DNA from 2 places in the Brevibacillus sp. WF146 genome. Region 2 is predicted to be linked to the other one. Evidence: predicted binding sites of a transcription regulator. Region 2 holds the regulator's gene; the other holds the start of a gene.
What was found. Region 2 encodes CtsR, which represses protease genes until heat stress. Its sites were predicted from a motif close to ATGGTCAATAAAGGTCAAACA; they were not measured.
Positions count from the first base shown of each region.

Region 1: a site for CtsR is predicted at 8,179-8,199, ahead of clpP (ATP-dependent Clp endopeptidase proteolytic subunit ClpP). Genes of this name have one in related genera too.

Region 1 covers NZ_CP109943.1:732,008-743,398, reverse strand. Annotated here, with positions in the region: gene A6764_RS03675 (sugar-binding transcriptional regulator) at 1-119, opposite strand, end outside; gene A6764_RS03670 (glutaredoxin family protein) at 293-562, opposite strand; gene rpoN (RNA polymerase factor sigma-54) at 566-1,942, opposite strand; tRNA gene A6764_RS03660 (tRNA-Arg) at 2,217-2,294, shown strand; gene A6764_RS03655 (AAA-type ATPase lid domain-containing protein) at 2,548-2,937, shown strand; gene A6764_RS03650 (hypothetical protein) at 3,013-3,138, opposite strand; gene A6764_RS03645 (branched-chain amino acid ABC transporter substrate-binding protein) at 3,209-4,420, opposite strand; gene A6764_RS03640 (copper amine oxidase N-terminal domain-containing protein) at 4,815-5,276, opposite strand; gene A6764_RS03635 (hypothetical protein) at 5,490-5,711, shown strand; gene A6764_RS03630 (RNA polymerase sigma factor) at 5,835-6,440, shown strand; gene A6764_RS03625 (zf-HC2 domain-containing protein) at 6,427-6,987, shown strand; gene A6764_RS03620 (bactofilin family protein) at 6,987-8,126, shown strand; gene clpP (ATP-dependent Clp endopeptidase proteolytic subunit ClpP) at 8,245-8,841, shown strand; gene A6764_RS03610 (H-type small acid-soluble spore protein) at 9,090-9,269, opposite strand; gene A6764_RS03605 (hypothetical protein) at 9,294-9,467, opposite strand; gene A6764_RS03600 (AAA family ATPase) at 9,655-10,212, opposite strand; gene A6764_RS03595 (HPr family phosphocarrier protein) at 10,407-10,664, opposite strand; gene whiA (DNA-binding protein WhiA) at 10,716-11,391, opposite strand, start outside.
Region 2 covers NZ_CP109943.1:68,509-79,899, forward strand. Annotated here, with positions in the region: gene A6764_RS00485 (PIN/TRAM domain-containing protein) at 1-767, opposite strand, end outside; gene A6764_RS00490 (nucleoside triphosphate pyrophosphohydrolase family protein) at 1,059-1,454, shown strand; gene pssA (CDP-diacylglycerol--serine O-phosphatidyltransferase) at 1,612-2,340, opposite strand; gene disA (DNA integrity scanning diadenylate cyclase DisA) at 2,448-3,524, opposite strand; gene radA (DNA repair protein RadA) at 3,534-4,901, opposite strand; gene A6764_RS00510 (ATP-dependent Clp protease ATP-binding subunit) at 5,003-7,453, opposite strand; gene A6764_RS00515 (protein-arginine kinase McsB) at 7,533-8,594, opposite strand; gene A6764_RS00520 (protein-arginine kinase activator protein McsA) at 8,616-9,131, opposite strand; gene A6764_RS00525 (CtsR family transcriptional regulator) at 9,188-9,652, opposite strand; gene A6764_RS00530 (HAD family hydrolase) at 9,814-10,500, opposite strand; gene A6764_RS00535 (MGDG synthase family glycosyltransferase) at 10,524-11,391, opposite strand, start outside.

The DNA.
Region 1 (11,391 bases), 660 kb from region 2:
AAAGCGCGCCGGCCGATCGGCTGCAGGTGATCGATCGAGCGAAGCAGCATGTACCGCTGCCGCATCACGTCAACCAGGTCGGGCAGCAGTTTTTGTTGCATCTCGATGAAACGCCGCATCTGCCTTCTTCCTCGTCTGCTTGTTTTTGTTCCGGGACGATTTTTGTCCCGGTATATACATTTTTTGTCCCGGTTGGAGCAAAAAAATAATCTCACTTCCCTTTGAATGTAGCACACCTGTAAAAAACATGCAAGGTCCCTCAGCCCGCCAGAGCCGAGGGACGTGTTGCCGGTTACTTCGAGCGGCGAACCAGCTCCGCTCGCAGTTCTTCCCAGGTGACCACGCTGGTGACGGAGCGGAATGCCTCCTGCCCGTCGATCTCCACGACGGGGATGACCAGCATGTACCGCTCGTGCAGCACGTCATCCGCCTCGATGTCAACCACGGTCAGGCGAAGCGGAAACTCCTGCTCCAGAAGGCGGATCGACTGCTCCACCTGCTCGCACAGATGGCAGTGTTTCCGCCCGTACAGCACGATTTCAAACGGTTTGCCTGCATGCATCTCTCAAAACCTCTTTCGCTTCGCCGACGAGGGGATCATCATCTCTTCCCGATATTTGGCCACTGTCCGGCGGGAAATCTCGATCCCTTCCTGCAGCAGCATCTCGGCCAGCTTCTGGTCCGACAGCGGCTGTTTCCGGTCCTCCTGTTCGATCAGCGCCTTGATCCGGCGCTTGACGCTCTCCGACGAGGCCGCCTGGCCGCTGGCCGTCGACAGCGCCGACGTAAAGAAGTACTTCAGTTCGAAAATCCCCCGCGGCGTCTGCACGTATTTGTTGCTGGTCGCGCGGCTGATGGTCGACTCGTGCAGGTTGACCCGCTCGGCGATCTCCTTTTGCGTCATCGGCTTCAGGTAGTGGACGCCGCGATCGAAGAACTCCCGCTGCATCTCGACGATCGCCTGGGTGACGCGCATCAGGGTCAGCCGCCGCTGCTCCAGGCTTTTCGCCAGCCACATGGCGGCGTTCAGCTTTTCGTGAATAAACTGCCGGGCGTCGTCCTGGCTCTTTTGCTGGCGCAGCATCTTCTCGTAGAAGCTGTTGATTTTGATCCGCGGCGTCGCTACGTCGTTGACCAGCACCACGTAGTCGTCGCCCACCTTTTCCACGGCCACGTCGGGGATGACATAGCGCGTCTCGGCGCGGGAAAAGGCGGCACCCGGACGGGGGTTGAGCGTGCGCAGCAGATCCGCCATCGCCTGTACGTCCTGCACCGTACAGCCGACCTTCTCGGCGATCCGCTGGTAGCGGCAGTCGGCCAGATCGTGCAGATGATGGCTCACCACCTGCACGATGTTGTCGTCGTCCAAGCCCAGGTGGCGGAGCTGCAGCAGCAGACATTCTTCCAGGCTGCGGGCGGCCACCCCGGCGGGATCAAAGTGCTGCAGGACGGCCAGCACGTCTTCGATCTCGTTCAACGCCACGCCCAGGCGCTCCGCCGCTTCCTCCAGCGGGATTTCCAGATAGCCCTTTTCGTCCAGATTGCCGATCAAAAACAGGGCGATCTTCCGCTGCAGCGGCGTAAAGCCCTTGACGTAGCCAAGCTGCCGTTCCAAATGTTCGTACAGCGTCACCGTCTCTTGATGCACAAAGTCGAGCGGATTGTAAGTGCTTTCATTTTTGCCCGCGGAATATTCGCCTGTAGCCCGATTTCCCACGATCTCCTTCCAGTCGATTTCCGGAGCCGGCCGCTCCTGTTTTACAGGTGCCGCGTCCACCGCCTCTTCCTGCAACTCGATTACGGGATTTTCGTTTGCCTGCTCCTGCAAGTAGGAGATCAGATCGACGGCCGAATACTGCAAAATGGTAATCGCCTGCCTCAACTCCGGCGTCATCACCAGCTTCAGCGTCTGCTCCTGATAAAGACCCAGTCCCATGTTCATCGAGTTCGCCCCCCTTCTTCCCATGCAGCAGATTTAGGCACTTCTGTCTTTTCTCATTATATTCGCTCAGTCATGCAATTTTCCTGCCAATATTTTATTTTCGATATGTCCGCTCGCCCAACGGACCGCCATTGATTGCTGTGCGATCCGTTGAAAAACGTGAGAAACGCAGCAGCAGCGGCGGGACTTCCCCGGCCTTCAAAAGATTTTTTGTCATTTTCCATTTTTTGCATTTGCATATGCTTAAAATATGTTCTATAATAAAGATCGTCACGCGCCCGTAGCTCAGTGGATAGAGCGGCGGTCTCCGGAACCGCGTCTTGCGTAGGTTCGACTCCTACCGGGCGCACCATACGTGGCAACAAGGAATAAACGCGATTCTCTGCCAGCCGGAGGGTCGCGTTTTTTTGTGTGTGCATGCCCCCTGCCCCGTTCCGGCGTTTTGGTTACACCGCCCTGCATGCCGTGCGCACCGATCCGTATGGGTACGGCTCAAGGCGGATTTTTTGGACAAACTTTCGCCGGTTGAAAATCGTCCCTCCCCGGCCCATAAAAAAAGCCCCAAGCACCTGCGCGAGGCAAGGAGTCAGGAGCACCATGCACACATGTTTCCTTCACAATTGAAGTTCAACAAGAAGTACGGCGTGGATCGTTTGATTTCACAGGAGACGCTGGAGATTCTCTCCGGTTACGCCTGGCCGGGCAACGTGCGCCAGTTGGAAAATGTCATCGAACGCCTGGTGATTACGACCGACTCGATCATCCATCCGCGGCACCTGCCTGACTTGATTCACCAGCACACCAAGGAGCGGCTGCCCGACCCGCCCTTTTCGTCACTGGATGAAGCCCTGCGGGAAGTGGAGCGGCAGATGGTCGTGCGCTCCTACCAGAAATGCGGCAGCTCCCGCAAAGTGGCCGCCGATCTGAACGTGAGCCAAACTCGCGCTTCCAGGCTGATTCGCAAATACTGCGGTCATCGTGCCGATTCGGAGTAAGCGGAATCCTTGCAGCGCATCCGCCGACAGCAAAACGCCCTGGAGATTACTCCTCTCCAGGGCGTTTTGCTGTATTCACTGCGGGTCCTGTTTGTTCAGGTTGCGGTCCCGTTCCGACTTTTGCTTTTGGGACGTCTGCGACTTGCTGCTGTGTCCCTGATTGCCGCCGTATTGGGTGCTGCGGTTGTTGGACATGCGCATCCCGTTCCTTTCTGCAGATGGTCTTCACGCCACCTGTAGTATGTCCCAACCGGCCGGACTCAACCGCCTGTTACTTCGCTTCACCCACGTACACTTTCTGGCCGTTTTCGTATTTGTACACGTAGACGGAAGCAAACTCGTTGTCGCCTTTTTCGTCGAACGCCACTTTGACGAACTGGCCTTGGAAGTCCCTGATCTTGTGCACCTGCTCCAGCACCTGCTCGCGCGTCGGCTTTTGGCCGTTGTTGGCCTTGATCGCCTCTTCCAGACCGTGCAGCAGGACGTTCATCGAGTCGTAACCGAAGGACGTGAAGATCCCCACCTTGTTGCCGGTGGCCTGCTCAAATTCGGAAATCCACTTCTTGCCTTCCTCGGTCGCCCCGATGTCGCCAACGACGGATGTGAACACGACGTTGTTGGCATTGTCGGCGCCGGCGATTTTCACCAGATCGAGGGAGTCGTAGCCGTCGCCGCCCATCACGATGCCCTTGAAGCCTTTGTCACGAAGCTGCTTGATGAGAACGCCGGCGTCGGAGTAGTAGCCGCCGAAGTAGATCATTTCCGGTTTGGCGGCGATGATTTGGTTGATCACGGCGCTGTAGTCCTTTTCGCCGGCGGTAATGCCTTCGTAGCCGACCACCTGGACGCCGTCCTTTTCAAACTGCTTCTTCACCTCGTCGGCCAGCCCCTGGCCGTACGCCTGCTTGTCGTGTACGATGTAGGCCGTCTTGACGCCCAACTGGTTCTTGGCGTAAATGGCCGCCTTGGACCCCTGCTGGTCGTCGCGGGCGCAGATGCGGTGCACCACTTTTTTGCCTTCTTCCGTCAGATTGGCCCCGGTCGAAGACGGCGATACCATGACCAGTTTTTCCTGTTCGTACTGGGCGGATGCCGTAATCGACGCGCCGGTGGTCACGTGGCCGACGACGCCGATGACATCCGGATTGGAGATGAGCATCTGCGCGACCGCCACGCCCTGTTTCGGGTCGGCCTGGTCGTCCTGGGCGAGCAGTTGAACGTCAAAGCCCAGTTTTTTGAAATCTTCCTGTCTCTGCTTCAGGGCGTATTCGGCCCCCGCCTTGGCGGTGCTGCCGTAATCGGAGTACTGGCCGGACAGCGGGCCGACCGAAGCGATCACCAGTTTTTGCAGCGAACCGGAACCGGAGCCGGTGCTGCTGCCGCCATTGCTCGACTGCTGCTGTCCGCCGCCTCCGCAGCCGGCCAGGGCGGTGCCCAGGGCCAAAACAGTTGCAAGAAAAGCAAATGTTTTCTGTTTTTTCATCGTGAGAAATCCCCCTTTTACTTTACGAGCAAACCATTACAAGAAAACAGTGCCACTTGCTCATATTTTAAAATAAATACGAAAATTTGCAACAGATAAAATAGATACAAGATATAGGCAATACCTATAGGAACGATTACATGATGATGAAAAAGGAAAGCCGCCCCCGGCCGGGAAGCGGCGCATTCGCGTTCGGCATCTTTGTCTATTCCTTGTATTTGCGGGAGTACGCTTTGCTCGTGACATAGAGCGTCAAGGCGATAAACCCGACAAACATGACGACACTGGCCACAATGACCGTCGTTTCCATCTGCGATTCCCCTCTCCCACTGCTTTCTGCCTTATTATACGGGAAAAGGACGAGCGGTTACAACGGATGAATCCGCCAGGCCGCTTACTTCTCCGTCTTGATGGACAGGTTGTAGGTCAGATGCTTGGCGTCGTAGGAGACAGTCGCCCCCAGCTCCTTTGCCACGAACACCAGCGGCACGAGCACGGCGCCGGTCGTCACGCGCGGGGGATGCGGCACGTTGGTCTCCTTGCCGTTTTTGTACGCGAAGGTTTTGTTTTGGTACATGCGCAGCGCGTACTTGTTGTTTTTGGCGATCAGCACGGAATGGGTCATGCTGTCCCAGGCGGCCGTACCGTCGAGGGCAATGGCAAGCGTGCTGGCGTTGACGTAGGCCACACCGTTTTCCGTCACCACGTCCTGCGGGAAGACCAGTTCCTTTCCGTTCAGCACGACTTTGATTTTTTGCTGTTGGACCGGTGCCGTCTGGGCAGAGGCGGCGGCTGCCGCGACGCTTCCGGTCAACAGTGCTGCCGTCAGCAGCATGGCAGGCATTTTGCGAAGCATGGTAACACCCCTTGACCAACGAAATTATTACCAATTTGTAAATATTTGACATGAATCGTTTTATTCCTTCTTTTTTCTCCCAAAAGTTCCCTATGAGCCTTCCTGCCCCAACATGCCACACTATGAAGAAACGGCACATATCCCGCGAACAAACGTTTTTGTGCACAACCTGTTAACAACTCTGTGGATAAGTCCAAGGAGGGAGCGGCTCTCGTGGCGAACGAGCGATTGTACCTCATCTACCAGGAAGCGAACGACGAGGAATGTCTGCTGACCATTCAGCCGTTCACGGACGAACAGGCATTGGCGGAGGCCATCAACAAGCTGCAGGCCCGGCAGGTGGAGGAATACACGATCATCAAGGGGCGGAAAATGAACGCGACGCTTCGCCTGGCTGTCGAGCTTGCCGAAGCGGAAGAGGCGGAGGAAGCCTGAGTCCGCCTCGGGACAACCCTCTTTCCGGCGATCGTTTCTCCTGCTATGTTGGAGAAGGGACCCCGTCTGTTGAAATTTTGGCGGAGGCGATCCCGTATTGTTGTACGGGAGGAGGGATGCGTGATGGACCAGGAACTGGCGCGAATCAACAGCGAGGCCGCCCGGTTGGCCGAGCAGTTTGTGAACGGACAGCCACGGGCGTTTCACCGGCTGGTCCTGTTGTTTGCGCCGCGCGTGATGCGCATCGTCCGAAAGCTGGTCAGCGGCTATCACGACGGCGAGGACCTGTACAACGAAATTTGGCTGAAGGTCGCGCAGAATTTGCACAAATACGATCCCGCACTGCCCTTTCACTCCTGGCTGTACCGCATCGCCTCCAACACGTGCATCGACTTCCTGCGCAAAAAACGGGAGATCGTGCTGGAGGACGAACAGTTGTTGCTGCACGTACATAAACACCCCGCAGCGCCTGTCAAAAGCCCGGAGCGGTTCCTTGTGGAAAAGGAGACGCACACCGAGCTGACCGCGCTCATGGACACCCTGAACGAAACCGACCGGCTAATACTGACCCTCCGTTTTGTCGAAGACATGAGCTATGAAGATATCGGCAGCATCGTGGGGATGAACAAAAACACCGTGGGCACCCGGCTGTTCCGGGCCCGCAAGCAGTTGAAAGAATTGCTGGAGAAACATCGGGAGGAAAGGAGAATGGCCGATGCCGCATATTGACGATCTGACACTGATGATGTACGGGGACAACGAGCTGTCTGCCGAAGAAGCGGCCCGCGTGGAAGATCACCTGGCCCACTGTTTTCACTGCCGGCAGTCGTGGGAGCAGATGGCCGGCGAGCAGCGTCTGCTGGCGGAGACATTTTTCGCCGCGGATACGTCTCTGCCGCCGATGGAGCTGGACTCGCTGACGGCGGCACAGATTGAAGGCATTGCCATCCTGCACAGACGCCATCGACGCCGCCTGCTGTGGCGGGCGGTGCTTGGGACGAGCGCTCTTCTGGCTGTTGCGGCAGGTTACCTCATTTTTTGGCAGAGCGTGTGGTTTCACTGGGTTTCCTCGGCGTGGAACTCCTGGACATCCCGCTTCTTTTGGGGGTCGGCCCTGTGGCTGAAGGACAACGCCGGAGACCTGTTCGACGTCCCCGGCGCATACGTGGTGGCACTGCCGCTGCCGCTGCTGCTGCTGATCGGTCTGCTCCTGCTGGTGAACATACGCTTCCATCCCTTCCCTCCATCCCGGCTGCGGAATCGGGAGGTTGACTGATGGGACGGTTCAGACAAATCGTATGCCTGCTGCTGTCTGTTTCCCTGCTCGTGCCGGCAAGCGCGGTCCATGCGTTCGGTGCGGTGTCGAGCCAAAGTTACGTGCTGCCGGCTGACGCGGTTCACGACGGCGATCTGGCCGTCAACGCCAGCACGGTCACGATCGAAGGAACGGTGGACGGCGACCTGTACGTGTTTGCGGAAAACGTGCAGGTAAACGGACGCGTCACGGGAGATGTCCTCTCGTTCGCGGCCGCCACTCGGATCGGCGGCACCGTCGAGGGGGATGTGCGCGCCTTCACGCAAAACCTGTCGATCTCGGGCAGGGTGGAACGAAACGTCACCGCCGGTTCCAGCCATATCGTGCTGGAACAAAGCGGCCAGGTGGGCGGCAGCCTGCTGATGTTTACCCCCCATGCCGACCTGTACGGCAAAGTGGCCCGCGAAGCCAACGGCAAGGCGAACACGCTGCGCATCACGGGGGAAATCGGGGAAGGCATCTCGCTTCTCCACTGCGGCTCCCTGCGGATTGACGCGCCCGCCGTGATCGGCGGCGATCTGGTCTACTCCAGTCCGCAGCGGGCTGTGATCGGTTCCGGCGCCGTCCTCAAGGGCAGGGAGCTGTATTCCCCCCCGGCGGTGAATTCCGACCAAAACGTCTTTTCCTATTTCCCCATTCTGCTGGGCCTCTCGTCCCTGCTCAGCACGCTGCTGCTCTGGCTGGCCGTGCGCTTTCTCTTCCCGGCCGGGCTGAGCTGCATCTATAGCCAATTGGACCGGCGCCCGGGACAGGCGCTCGCCTGGGGAACCGGCTTCGTGCTCGGCCTGCCGCTCCTCTCGCTCGTGCTGCTGGTGACCGTCGTCGGGATTCCGGTGGCGGTGACGCTGCTGTTGGCATTCCTGCTCCTTACCTGGTCGGCAAAGGTGTTTGTCGGCTCCTGGATCGGCATCCGCCTGGCCGAGCGGTTCCGCTGGCGGCTCTCCCCCCTGCTTGCCGAGCTGCTGGGCGTGGTGGCGCTGCAGTGCCTGCTGATTATCCCGTTTGCCGGCTGGCTGTTCGCCCTGCCGGTCTGGATGGCCTTCCTCGGGGCGCTGGCCGGCGCGGTCCGTCAGGCGAATAAAACATTTCTGACGCCATAAGGTTTAGGATAGGCGGGATTGGGAGAGAACTGAGAAGAGGGTTGCAGTTACCTGTTTGACCTTTACTGACCTTTCGTGTATGATAATCTTACCAAGAGAGGAGGAAGGCTCAATGCATATGAACTTGATTCCAACCGTCATCGAACAGACAAATCGCGGTGAACGTGCATACGATATTTATTCGCGCCTGCTGAAGGACCGCATCATCTTTCTCGGAACGCCGATCAACGACACCGTCGCCAACATCGTCGTGGCGCAATTGCTGTTCCTGCAGGCGGAGGACCCGGACAAAGACATCCACTTGTACATCAACAGCCCGGGCGGTTCGATTACCGCCGGTATGGCGATTTACGATACCATGCAATTCATCAAACCGGACGTGTCCACCATTTGTGTCGGCATGGCCGCGTCCATGGGGGCCTTTTTGCTGGCGGCGGGCGCCAAGGGCAAACGCTTTGCCCTGCCGAACAGCGAAGTGATGATTCACCAGCCGCTCGGCGGCGCGCAAGGCCAGGCGAGCGACATCGAAATCGCCGCCAAACGCATCCTGAGAATGCGCGAACACCTGAACAAAATCCTCGCCGAGCGCACCGGTCAGCCGCTGGAGCGGATTCAGAAAGACACGGACCGCGACAACTTCCTCACCGCCCAGGAAGCGCTGGAGTACGGCCTGATCGACAAAGTGATCACACCGGAATCCTCTTCGAAAAAATAATCGGCTTGACGGGATATTCCCCTCGAAGCGCGGCACCCGGCCTGTACGCCGGGTGTTTTTTGTTTGTGGCCTTTTCCTGCGAGATGCTGCCCTTGTTCTTCCTCCTACAGACGGCTTAGATAACGGCCGATCTGTTCGGCATCCTGGCTGATGTCGAGCCAGACTCCCCCGATGGAAAACGCAAAATACGGAAAGCCAGACATAACTCGAGGGGAAAGGCCGTCATGCCCCTCCCCTCGTTTTTGCAATTACTTCTCCACCAACTGTCCGACCTCGACCGTCATGCTGTTGGCCGGGTTGCCTTCGGCGTGTACGCGGGCCGTCGCGGTTCGTTCATCCACACCGTCGATCCAGACCGGCTGCCCCTTGTACTGGACTTCGATTTTGTCCGAGGAGCGCAGGATTTCCTGTGCGCGCTTCACATCCATGCGTGAATCCCTCCCTTGGTGCTGTCAGCGGTTGTCGCGGGCCGTGCTGGCTCCGGTCATGGTCTCGGTGGTCGTCTCCTCGATCAGTCCGTTCTGGTCGGTCACCTGTCCGCCGCCGAGCCCCTCGTTTACCATGCGGTCAATGTCCATGTCAAACTGGTCGCGTCCTTCGTATTGGGCGTCACGGTTGTTCTCCACACGTCTTCCTCCTTCAGCGCGGCTGTGTACCGGGTGATGGAAGCTCCCATTCGCATGCGGTTGCGGGTGGAAGCCTCTCCTGTTTCATCTGTTAGCATTTCCCCGTCCGGCGGGAAAACATGCAGCCGTCCCGACCGAAAAGACACGTTCCGGGAGGTTTTTATGCGGCTGCGCCAAATCCCCCCGATTAATCAAGGCCCCTCTCTGCAGTCCTTGCCAACACATCGATGCGTTTTCTCACGTAATCGACTATTTCCTCTACCGGTACCCCATCCGTCATGATCTTCTCTTCAAAGCATGTGTCCTGATAGGCCTCCACACACGTTGGGATCTGCCGGTAACACCAGTTCCCCTCCGCTTCTCCTCGCCTTCTGAGCCGTTCATAGAGGGTTTCCTGGTTGGCGATCAAGCAAAAATGGTAGGTTTGTTCATCCAGTTCCTTGAACCCGTTGAACATGTATGAGAAGTATTCCTTATGGATAATCGTCATGGGGACAATCAAATGTTTCCCGTAGGTCATTTTCAGCAACCCGGCGACCTTTACCGTCAGTACCTTCCACAATTCCAAATCCTGAAAATTATCTGTCTTTTCCTCGCGCTGCCTGATCTCTTCCGGAATGATGCGGCGCAGCATAAAGCCAACCTCTTCAGGGTCGAACAGCATGCTGTTCGGTATGGTTGCAACCAGCCTGCTGGCAACCGTCGTCTTCCCGGCGCCATACGCACCGTTTATCATTACAATCATGGTCGATCGTCCTTTTGCAAGGGATGTGAAACAGCCGAGCAGAGAGCCACCGTCGTACGGAACGGAAAAGAAAAAGAGGCACCGGCAAAGAAAGAAGTCGCTTTGCGTTATGCCTCAATTCCATGAAAGGGGCAGCATTCCAAACGGGACTGCGCTGCATGGAGTCAGAATCGATAGGGAGTGTGCGCTGCGGCCTATTCTTCTTTGCTGACCAGATTGGCCAGGCTGGTGACCGCCTGAGACGCATCCGGGCCTTCCGCCGAAATCGTGATTTCCGTTCCCGAACTGATGGCGAGGCTCATGATGCCCATGATGCTTTTCGCGTTTACCTTTTTGTTTTCTTTCTCCACAAAGATTTCCGATGCAAAGCGGTTGGCCTCCTGCACGAAGAATGCGGCAGGGCGGGCCTGCAAACCGGTTTTCAGTTTGACCACAACCTGCTGTTGAACCATGGATGGACCTCCTCACACAGTGTACTCGTTACCGATTAGTATACCATGCCGCTAGACAGATATATTTTGTTTTTCTCGCAATTTGTCAGCGATTTCGTTGATTTTTCTCAACCGGTGATTGATGCCTGATTTGCTGACCGGACCGCTGGGGAGCATTTCCCCCAGTTCCTTCAGATTGATGTCCGGGTGCATCAGGCGCAGTTCCGCCACTTCCCGCAGCCGCTTCGGCAGGTTTTCCAAGCCGATCTCCTGCTGAATCAGCTTGATGTTCTCCATCTGGCGGGCGGCGGCGTTTACCGTCTTGTTGATGTTGGCGATTTCACAATTGTGCAGGCGGTTGACCGAGTTGCGCATGTCTTTGACGATCCGCACGTCCTCGAAGTACAGGAGCGCCTGATGGGCGCCGATGAGGCTGAGAAACTCGGTAATCTTCTCCCCTTCCTTGATGTAGAGGACATACCCCTTTTTCCGCTCGATACACTTGGCGTTTAGTCGATAGCGGTTGGCCATCTTGGTCAGCGCCTCACAAAAATCCTGGTAGGAAGTGAAAATTTCCAGGTGATAGCTGGACGCCTCGGGATGATTCACCGAACCGCCGGCCAGAAACGCCCCGCGCAGATAAGCCGCCCGGCAGCACGAGGTTTTGACGATCCCCGGCGAAATGCCCTGGACAAAGGACATGTGTTGATCCATAATGCCGAGTTCCTGCAAAATCTCGTGCGCCTTG
Region 2 (11,391 bases):
ACCTTCGCCAGCTTGATCAGCTTGCTGTCCACTTCGGAGACCTCTTCAAAGTCTCCTTCGTAGATCTGCACCTTGACCTTCATCTCTTTCTGGATCTTGTTCAGGATGTCCAGTCCGCGGCGGCCGCGGTTGCGCTTCAACACGTCGGACGAGTCGGCAATGTGCTGCAGCTCTTCCAGCACGAAGCCGGGAATCACCAGCACTCCTTCCAGGAAACCCGTCCGGCAGATGTCGGCAATCCGCCCGTCAATAATCACGCTGGTGTCCAAAATCTTGTACTCCACGTTGGACGGCGTTCCGCTGTTTTCCTTTTTGCCCTTTTCCCTGCGTCCGATGGAAAAGACGGCCATGATCTCATCACGTTTGCGGAAGCCCACCTGGAAGCCCAGGTATCCGAGCAGACACGACACCATCAACGGCAGCAGATCGCCTATCACCGGAATCGGGATGTTGCTGATGGGAAGGAATAATAAAAAGGCAACAATTAGACCAATAATCAACCCCATCGCGCCGAACATGACATCCACAATCGGCAGCTTGATCAGCGTCTCTTCTCCCCAGCGGACGATGCGCAGCGTGTAATCGACCAGCCAGTTGGCGAGGAAGAAGAAAATCACGGCACCTAAAACGGCTCCGATATAACTCTTGTAATGCACGTCACCGAAATTGAGCAGCGTATCCAGCAAGTCAAACAGGTCGGGACCAAATTTGTAACCCAGGCCGCCCCCGACCAGCACAAAAAAGCTTTTTCCTAATCGGCGAACCATGCCTTCACCTCCTCTTACTTAATATAGACAGAAGTCCGCAGGAAAAACCCTGCTTCCTTAACATGGCTCACACATTTCATGGCGGCATTTCTCCCCCACTATATCAAAGATGAAAACTCAGTGTCAAATAGCCAAAAATTTTAACATACATGTTAAATTTCCGTCAATGGAGAACGCCCGTTTTCCTCCGTTCCCAAATTGACAGGGGACGGATTCCCTTCTTATAATGACAGTAGCAAATTGAATGAAAAATTCTGACGATATCAACAGCCTGAAGCAGAGGTGACTCACATGGACCATCGAAACGTGGACGACTTTCAAACGCAGGTCTCGGAGCTGCTGCTCAGACACCGCAGCGTACTGGACGTCATGTCAAAAATTCAGGAAACAGCGGCCCGTATCAACCGTTCACTGACCAAAGCCATCACCGAATGCGGCTGTGTCGAAGTGGTTGCCAAGAAGCAGTCCTACGATCCCCGTAAAAGTTTGCAGGAAAACCAATCGCTCTTGGACACTCATTTTTCCGGCCCCTTGTGCGAACATTGCCGCGACGTATTGACGGCGGAGCTGGGCAAAAACCTCTTCTACCTCACCGCGCTGTGCAACATTACCGACATCAGGCTGGAAGACGTCATCCGGCAGGAGTCGGAGCGCCTCAATACCCTCGGGGTATTCAACCTGTCATAGACTCCCATTTGGTATTACGATTGTACGCAAAGAAAAGTTGCATGTTCAAAGAAAAAACCCGCTTTCGCGAGCGGGTTTTCTCTCGACAGCCGGACCGGATATCCGACAGGCCAGGCGGGACCGCATCCGAACGGTACCGGCATGCGTCCGTGAGGCGTTATTCAAACGGCAGTGACTCTTCTTCGCTTTCCTTTTTCTTGCGCAGTTTTTTCACCAAAAGGTCAACGTTTTTTTTTATTCCGTACAGGGCGTAAAAGGCGAGCGGCAGGAAGACGATTTTGGGAAACTGCTGCGGGTACTTGATCGCCACGACGACCACAAGCGCCACGATGAGGGGCGTGATCCAAAACGCCGATTTCGGGATGCCCACCTTTTTGAAGTTCGGATACTTGATGGTGGACACCATCAAAAAGGCCAGCAGCAGCATGCCGACCGCCAGCATCGCCACGTTGAACACCTGGTGGTACAGGGCCAGCGTCGCAAGCACCCCGCCCGCAGCCGTGATCGGCAGACCGACGAAGTAGCCGGGCACGCCTGCCTGGACGTTGAAGCGCGCCAGCCTGAGCGCCCCGCAAATCGGGAAGATGGCCGTCACCACAATGCCGAACAGGTGCAGATCCTTCAATGCCACCACATACATGATAAACGCCGGGGCCACCCCGAACGTAATGACGTCGGAAAGGGAATCCAGCTCTTTGCCAAACTCGCTCTGCACGTTCAGCATGCGGGCCACCCGTCCATCCAGTCCGTCCATCAGCATCCCGACGATAACGGTAATCGCCGCGTAATCCACGTACTGGTCGCCCTGAAACGCGAGAATGATGGCGACGATCCCCAAAAACAAGTTACTTATGGTTAGCATGTTCGGCAACGATTTCACGAACATAGACTACCTCCTGGTTTGGTTCGCAAAGGAGACGCGAAAAATCTGTCCATTGCCGGCAAGTCCCCTTGGCAAAGATCAATGCAATCATGCCTGTATCCTATTCTACCTCAAATGTGCCTGTCAATGAACACCTGCTCCTGGATCCGTTTCAACCCTTCCTTGATCGCCCGCGCCCGCACTTCGCCGATGCCGTCCACCTCGTCCAGTTCCTCGATGGTGGCCATCATGATCCGCGGCAGATTGTGAAAATGATCCACCAGGTTGGATATGATCGTCATCGGCAGGCGGGGAATCTTGTTGAGGATGCGGTATCCGCGCGGCGACACCGACTCCTCCAGCATGCTGGCGTTGGCGGGATAGCCAAGAATTCGCAAAAATGAACTGATTTCCAACATTTCATCGGCGGTCAGTTTCTTCATTTCCTTGAGCACCTGTTCCGCCGGCAGGTTGGGGTCGCGGCTGTAATCGCGAATCAGCATGCGGGCTTCCTCTTCGATATTGGCGACCAGCTCATCCACCTGCATGCTGACAAGCCGCCCTTCCGTCCCCAGTTCATAAATATACTTGGTAATCTCCGCTTTGATGCGTAAAACCATCTCGATCCGCTGCAAAACGGAGGTGACTTCGTGCAGCGTCACCAATTCTTCAAACTCCATCGCGCCCAGGTTGGTCAGCGTCTGGTCCAGCACGGCCTTGTACTTTTCCAGCGTGGAGAGGGCCTGATTGGCCTTGGCCAAAATCACGCTGATGTCGTTCAAGACGTAGCGGAAATGGCCTTGATACAGCGTGATCACGTTGCGCCGCTGGGAGATGGCGATGACCAGGTGGTTGGTCTGAATGGCCGTCCGCTGCGCCGTGCGATGGCGCGTTCCCGTCTCGCTCGAAGGGATGGAGGCGGGGGGAAACAACTGAGCGTTGGCGTACAAAATCCGCTTGGCGTCTTCACTTACTATGATCGCCCCGTCCATCTTGGCCAATTCATACAAATGAGCGGGCGTGAAGTCGCAATTAATGGAAAAGCCCCCGTCCACGATGCCTTTCATCTCCGGGCCGTATCCGACGACGATCAGGCCGCCCGTTTTCGCCCGCAGCACGTTTTCCAGCCCCTCGCGAAGCGGCGTCCCGGGAGCGACGAGGCGCAGGACATCGCTGTACTGAGGCTCTCTTTTGTTTGTCTCGAACATAGGTTGCGTCTACCCCCTTAGCACCTCGTCCAATGCTTCGGCGATGTTGCTGATGCCGATTACGTCCATGCCGGTCGGGACTTCCAGGCCGCGGATGTTCTTTTCCGGAATGATCACCCGCTTGAACCCCAGCTTGTGGGCTTCCCTGACCCGCTGTTCGATCCGGGAAACTCCCCGCACTTCGCCCGTCAGCCCCACTTCGCCGATGACGACGTCGTGCGGGTTGGTCGGCTGGTCGCGGAAACTGCTGGCGATGCTGACCGCAATCGCCAAATCGACGGCCGGCTCATCCAGCCGCACGCCGCCGGCCACGTTGACGTACGCGTCCTGGTTTTGCAGCATCAGTCCCATGCGCTTTTCCAGCACGGCCATGATCATGGCCACGCGCTGGTGGTCCACCCCGGTCGCCATCCGCCGCGGCGTCACAAAGCTGGTGGGCGCCACCAGCGCCTGCAGTTCCACCAGCACCGGCCGCGTTCCTTCCATGCTGGCCACCACCGTGGAACCAGCCACGCCGACGGGCCGCTCCGCGAGAAAGATTTCCGACGGATTGCCCACCTCTTCCAAGCCCCGTTCCTTCATCTCAAAAATGCCGATCTCGTTGGTGGAGCCAAAGCGGTTTTTCACCGCCCGCAAGATACGGAAGGTGTTGTGCCGCTCCCCTTCAAAGTAGAGCACGGCATCCACCATGTGCTCAAGCATGCGGGGACCGGCGATGGACCCTTCCTTGGTCACGTGGCCGACAATGAAGGTGGCGATGCCCTTGCCCTTGGCAATGCGCATCAACTGGGCGGTCGCCTCCCGCACCTGCGCCACACTGCCCGCCGCGGACTGAACGGCGGGATGAAACACGGTTTGTATCGAGTCAATAATCAACACATGCGGATCTACCTGATTAATATGCTGTTCGATCAGTTCCAAGTCGTTCTCCGCCAGCACGTACATGGGCGGAGTGTTCATCCCCAGGCGGTCGGCCCGCAGCTTGATCTGCTTGGCCGACTCCTCGCCGGAGACGTACAGCACTTTGAACCCCTGATGGGCGAGCGCAAAAGACGTCTGCAGCAGCAGGGTCGATTTGCCGATCCCGGGATCCCCGCCGACGAGAATCAGCGACCCGGGAACAAGTCCGCCGCCCAACACGCGGTTCAGTTCGCCGATCGTCGTATCCAGCCGCGGTTCTTCCTCGCTGGCCACCTGCGTCAGCGGCATGGCTTCCTGACGCTGCCCGCCGACCGTCAGCTCGTACCGGTGAGACGATTTGACCGCCACTTCTTCGACCATCGTGTTCCAACGGCTGCACCCCGGACATTTGCCCATCCATTTGGGCGATTCATAGCCACATTCTTGACACGCGTATTTCGTTTTATACTTTGACATAACGGTACCTCGTCTGGGATTTCTCCTTTACATGTTTATCATACATGGGCGCACAAAAAAAGAATACCTCCAGTTTCGGAGGCATTCCTTTCTTTCGCCGATTACGACGTGGTCGTTTCCAAGCGCTTCACGACCAGTTGATCGTCTTCCGCGTCGATGGTGACCGTATCGCCCTTGTGAATCGTGCCCTTCAGCAGCTCTTCGGACAATTTGTCCTCGATGTGCCGCTGGATGGCGCGGCGGAGCGGACGGGCGCCGTACGCCGGATCGAAGCCCTCTTTGGCCAGCACTTTCTTGGCCGCATCGGTCAGTTGGAAATCGATCTCCTGTTCTTTCAGGCGCTTGCGCAGTTCTTCCGTCATCAGGGTGACGATCTGCTCGATGTGCTCCTGCTCCAGCGAGTGGAAGACGATCACTTCGTCGATCCGGTTCAGGAATTCCGGACGGAAGCTTTTCTTCAACTCGTCCATCACTTTGTCTTTCATATCCTGATACTTTTTCTCGGTATCGCCGGTGGTGAAGCCGAGCGTCGTGTTTTTCTTGATCATGTTGGCGCCCACGTTGGAGGTCATGATCACCACCGTGTTGCGGAAGTCCACCGTACGCCCCTTGGAGTCGGTCAGACGGCCGTCATCCAGGACCTGCAGCAGGATGTTGAAGACATCCGGGTGCGCTTTTTCGATTTCATCCAGCAGGATGACCGAGTACGGTCTGCGGCGCACTTTTTCCGTGAGCTGGCCGCCTTCGTCGTAGCCGATGTACCCCGGAGGCGCGCCGACGAGACGGGCGGTCGAATGCTTCTCCATGTACTCGGACATGTCGATGCGGATCATCGCGTCTTCGTCGCCGAACAGGGCTTCGGCCACAGCGCGGGCCAATTCCGTTTTCCCGACGCCGGTCGGGCCGAGGAAGATGAACGAACCGATCGGCCGTTTCGGGTCCTTCAGACCGGCACGGGCGCGGCGGATCGCACGGGAGATGGACTTGACCGCTTCGTCCTGGCCGATGACGCGGTCGTGCAAAATCTCCTCCATCTTCAGCAGGCGCTCCGTCTCTTCTTCCTTCAATTTGACCACGGGGATGCCGGTCCAGTTGGCCACCACATGGGCGATGTCCTCCGGCGTCACTTCCATGTTCAGCTTGCCCTGACGCTCTTTCCAATCTTTTTTCGTCTTCTCCAGTTCTTCGCGCAGCTTCTGCTCTTGGTCGCGCAGCGCCGCCGCTTCTTCGAACTCCTGCGATTGGACAGCCGCGTCCTTTTCCTTGCGTACTTCTTCCAGGCGGCTTTCCAGCTCTTTCAGATTCGGCGGTACGGTAAAGGATTGCAAACGCACCTTGGAAGCCGCCTCGTCGATCAGGTCAATCGCCTTGTCCGGCAGGAAGCGGTCGGTGATGTAGCGGTCAGACAGCTTCACCGCCTGTTCGATTGCCTCGTCCGTGATTTTGACGCGGTGGTGCGCTTCGTAGCGGTCGCGCAATCCGTGCAGGATCTTGATCGCGTCCTCCACTGTCGGTTCATCCACTTGAATCGGTTGGAAACGGCGCTCCAGGGCCGCGTCCTTCTCGATGTATTTGCGGTATTCGTCCAGCGTGGTCGCGCCGACGCACTGCAGTTCACCTCGGGCCAGCGCCGGCTTGAGGATGTTGGAAGCGTCGATCGCGCCTTCCGCGCCGCCCGCCCCGATCAAGGTGTGCAGCTCGTCGATGAACAGGATGATGTTGCCCGCCTGGCGGATTTCATCCATGATCTTTTTCAACCGGTCTTCAAATTCGCCGCGGTACTTGGTTCCCGCCACCACGGTGCCCATGTCCAGCGTCATGACGCGCTTGTCGCGCAGCGTTTCGGGAATTTCGTTGTTGACAATCTTCTGCGCAAGCCCTTCGGCGATCGCGGTCTTCCCGACGCCGGGCTCCCCGATCAGCACCGGGTTGTTTTTGGTCCGGCGGCTGAGCACCTGGATCACGCGTTCAATTTCCTTCTGCCGGCCAATCACCGGGTCCAGGCCGCCTTCGCGGGCAATCGCCGTCAAGTCGCGGGCCAGGCTGTCCAGGGTCGGCGTGTTGGCCGCCGGATTGCCGCCGGACGGCTGATGGGCGTTCATCATTTCAGAGCTTCCCAGGAGCTGCAGCACTTGCTGGCGGGCTTTGTTCAGGCTGACGCCCAGGTTGTTCATGATCCGCGCGGCGATGCCCTCCCCTTCGCGGATCAGGCCGAGCAGGATGTGCTCCGTGCCGACGTAGGTGTGACCCAGCTTGCGCGCTTCGTCCATGGACAGTTCAATGACCTTTTTGGCACGGGGGGTGTAGTTGGGCGTGTAGTTGCCTCCGGTTTGTTCCGTGCCGCGGCCGATCAGCGACTCCACTTCGCTTTGGATCTTGTCGAGACCAAGCCCCAGCGATTGCAGCGCCTTGGCGGCAATGCCTTCGCCTTCCCTGATCAGCCCGAGGAGCACGTGCTCGGTGCCAATGTCCTTGTGACCCAAGCGGACGGCTTCCTCCAACGCCAGCGCCAACACCTTTTGAGCTCGTTCGGTAAAACGTCCAAACATCATATCGCGTACACCTCCAACCAGTATGTTCTCTCTATGGATAAAACTAATGCGTGATTCCGTCGATCATCAACCGATGTTCTCAGTGGGCGGAGAGGCGCTCCCGAATCAGGCGGGCCCGCCGTTCGTCCCGCTGTTCCGGCGTCAGCTTCTGCCCCGCGCGATGCTGCAGGAACCCGGGCTGAGTCGTCACCAGCAGCTCATTCAACAACTGGTGCGAAACGTTTTTGATGAGGCCCAGATCGAGGCCCAGCCGAACGTCGGAGAGGCGCTGTGACGCTTCCTTCGATTCCATCGTCCGCGCGTACCGCAAAATGCCGTACGAACGGAAGATGCGGTCCTCCAGGTCGACGCGGGAGTGCTCCATCAGGTAGCGGCGGGCAACGCGCTCCTGTTCGATGATCTGCCGCGCGACGCTGTAAAGGTTGGACAAAATGTCCGCCTCCGACATCCCCAGCGTCACCTGGTTGGAAAGCTGGAACAGGTTGCCCAGCGCTTCGCTGCCTTCGCCGTAGATGCCCCGAACCACCAGTCCCACCTGATTGATCGCCTGCAGAATGCGGTTGATCTGCTGGGTCATCACCAGGGCCGGCAGATGCAGCATGACCGAGGCGCGGATGCCGGTGCCGACGTTGGTCGGACAGCTCGTCAGGTATCCCCGCTTCTCGTCAAACGCGTACGTCAGGTGCTTTTCAAACACGTCGTCGATTTTGGTGCCGATCTCCCATGCTTCATTCAACTGGAACCCGGGCAGCAGCACCTGAATGCGGATGTGGTCCTCCTCGTTCACCATGATGCTGACCGATTCATCCTCGCTGAGCAGGACGGCCCCTTTGCGGGATTCCTCGGCAAGGTGGGGACTGATCAGGTGTTTTTCCACCAGCACGCGTTTCTCCAGCGGGCTTAGCTGGTCCATCTGGATCAACTGGAGCGGCGAACGATTTTTCATCGCTTCGACCTTGCTCACCTCCGCCACTTTCTTCACCACCTCTTCCGCCTGGGAATCGGTGGCGAGCAGCGGGAACGGATGCTGCCGCAGGTTGCGGGCGATGCGCAGCCGCGTGCTGATGACGATGTCGGAATCGGGTCCCTCCCCTTTCATCCAGTTGCTCCACGGGTTTTGCATGAACTTCTGTTGGGACATATCCGCCTCACCTCCCCCTGCTTACGATTGCGCGATTTTTTGTTCCAGCGCCCGGATGCGGTCGCGGATTTCGGCCGCCTTTTCGAACTCTTCGCTGGCGACATAGCGCTGCAGCGCGCTTTTTAGCTGTTCCAGCTCTTTGCGCAGCTTGAGCTGACCGCCGGTTCGCTCCGGCACTTTCCCCATATGCTGGGTATTGCCGTGAATCCGGCGGAAGAGCGGATCCAGCCGGTCGCCCAAAAACGTGTAGCAATCGCTGCAGCCGAACCGGCCGCTTTTGCTGAACTGGGCGTACGTGAGCCCGCAGGTTTCGCAGCGCAGCGGCTTTTGTGCCGTTTCCTGCGATTTTTTGGTCATCGGATCAAAGTGCAACAGCCCCGAAAGGAGATTGTTGATGCTGAAGTTGTGAAAACCGGCAAAGACATCCCCTTTTTCCTGAGCGCAGTGCTCACAAATATGATATTCGGTTTTTTCACCGTTGACGATTTTGGTCAAATGCAGCGTCGCCGGTCGTTTCCCGCATTCTTCACAGTTCATCAGATCGTCCCTCCTAACCGGTTGCTTGACAGTCCGGGGTGGCTTGGTGAATGTTCTTACCGCAGCAAAATGGCAGCAATCATCTGTTTTAAAATGTTGGCCCGCAGGCGGTCGCGCACTTCAGCTTCCACCGTCAGCACATTGCGCGAGGTGGCGATTTTCATCAGGGCCGCTTCCCGGTTGTTGATCAATCCTTCCTCCAGCAAGCGGTCGACAATCGCATGACCAACTCCCTGGGAGATGCTCTCGCCGATCAGCTCCTCGGTCAACAGCTCCTGCAGCCGGGCCTTGCTGACGATCTGCACTTTGCGGATGCGGATGTAACCGCCCCCGCCGCGCTTGCTTTCGACGATGTATCCTTTTTCGACCGTAAAGCGGGTGTTGATGACGTAGTTGATCTGAGACGGCACACACTGAAATAGGTCGGCAAGCTCGCTGCGCTGTATCTCGACAGAGCCGGTCGGACTCTCTTGAATGATGCGCTTAAGATGCTGCTCAATAATGTCCGAGATGTTCCGCAAGTCGTCGCCTCCTGTTCCACTGTGTTTGATCTTGACTTTGACTATCTTTGACTTTGATTATAATGGCTTTACGCCGCGGATGCAAGAGGGGAATACACTTTCTAGTGTAGGCAAAAAGGCTTCGGTTGAAACCAAAACAAAAACCATCCCCGGCGGATGGTTTAGGGATGGTTGCAGTTGACTGTTGTTGGGGCCGGCAGGTGGTCCGGCAGCTGCGAGAATTCGGTGATGATCACATCGGCTCCGTCCAGTTCCCCCGATTTGGCAAAGCCGAAGTCGCAGCCCACGGTAAACAGGCCGTTCGCTTTGCCCGCCTCCACATCGGAGTGCCGGTCTCCCACCATGACGGCCTGTTTCACGTCGTGATCACGCAGCAGTTTGGCGACGAGATCCCGTTTGGAACGCGTGTGAAAGCGGCCCGCGGAGTACAGGTCGGTAAACAGCGGCGTCAGCCCGTAATGCTCGCAGATGGCTTCGATGTACCGTTCCTGCCCGTTGCTGGCGACAAACAGGGCCACGCCCCGGGCATGCAGCTTCGCAAGCACTTCGCGGACACCCGGGTAGAGATCCGTGACGTTCTGCCGCAGCAGGGCCAGTTCGTTTTCCAGCAGCAGCCGGTCGGCCGTTTTTTTGGTATCCTCGCTGATTCCCGGCAGCAATTTTGCCCAGACCTGCTCAATCGTCAGGCCCAAGACGTTGACCAATTCCCGCTCGTCGGGGGTGGGCCCGTCCCACAGCCCCTGTTCGCGGAGCTGTTCAAACGTCCGCTGGAACGCAGGCGTCGACAGCTTCTCCGTCTGCAGCAGGGTTCCGTCCATGTCAAACAAAACAGCGTACGGTATACTCATGGCTCCCTCCTCGTCCTGTCCGGTTACTCTGTCTCTTTGTCTTCTCCAAACAGGGTTGTCATGTCGTTGTGAATGAAATCGGCGATGCGTTCTGCAGCATCCGGTTTGGCTATTTTTTGTGCCATTCTTTTCATGTATTCCACCTTCGTCGGATTGTGCAGCAATTCCTCGATAAAATAAATCAACTGCTCGGACACGTTGGCGTGAACGGCACAGCCGTTGTTGAGCAAAAAGTGGCTGTTGCGTTCCTCCTGGCCCGGCAGGGGGTTGTAAATAATCATCGGCACCTGTTTGCTCATCACTTCCGCCGTCGTCAGTCCCCCGGATTTGGTGACGATCAGATCGGCAATCTCCAGGTACTCGTGAAAGTTATTGATAAACCGCAGCGGCACCACCTCGTGTCGGTAGGTGCGTGCGGATACCTTGCGATACAGCTTGTCGTTGGTACCGGTGAGGATAAAGGTCTTCAGCGGTAGGTTGATCGCTTCCAGTCCGTCCAGAACCTGCTCCATGGAACCGAGTCCCAGTCCGCCTCCGGAAAGGACAATGCAGCGCGTGCCAGGCTCAAGCTGCAGTTTCTGCCGGATGAGCTCCTTGTCCAACGGTTGGCGGAACTTGCGCATGATCGGAATCCCCAGCGGGATGAACTTCCGATGATCGTGCCGGTAGATGTCCACCAGGTAATACAACTGTTCATGCGCGATAAAGTAATAATTGATGTGATGATTGATCCATGACGGGTGAATGGTGTAGTCGGTAATGATCGTGTAGATGGGCTCCCGCCAGCCGTTTCGTCCTTTCAGCACGGACAGCATACAGCTTGCGAACGGATGCGTGGCGATAAACGCATCGGGCTGCACGCTGTTGATCAGCTTTTTCAGCTTGTTGGCG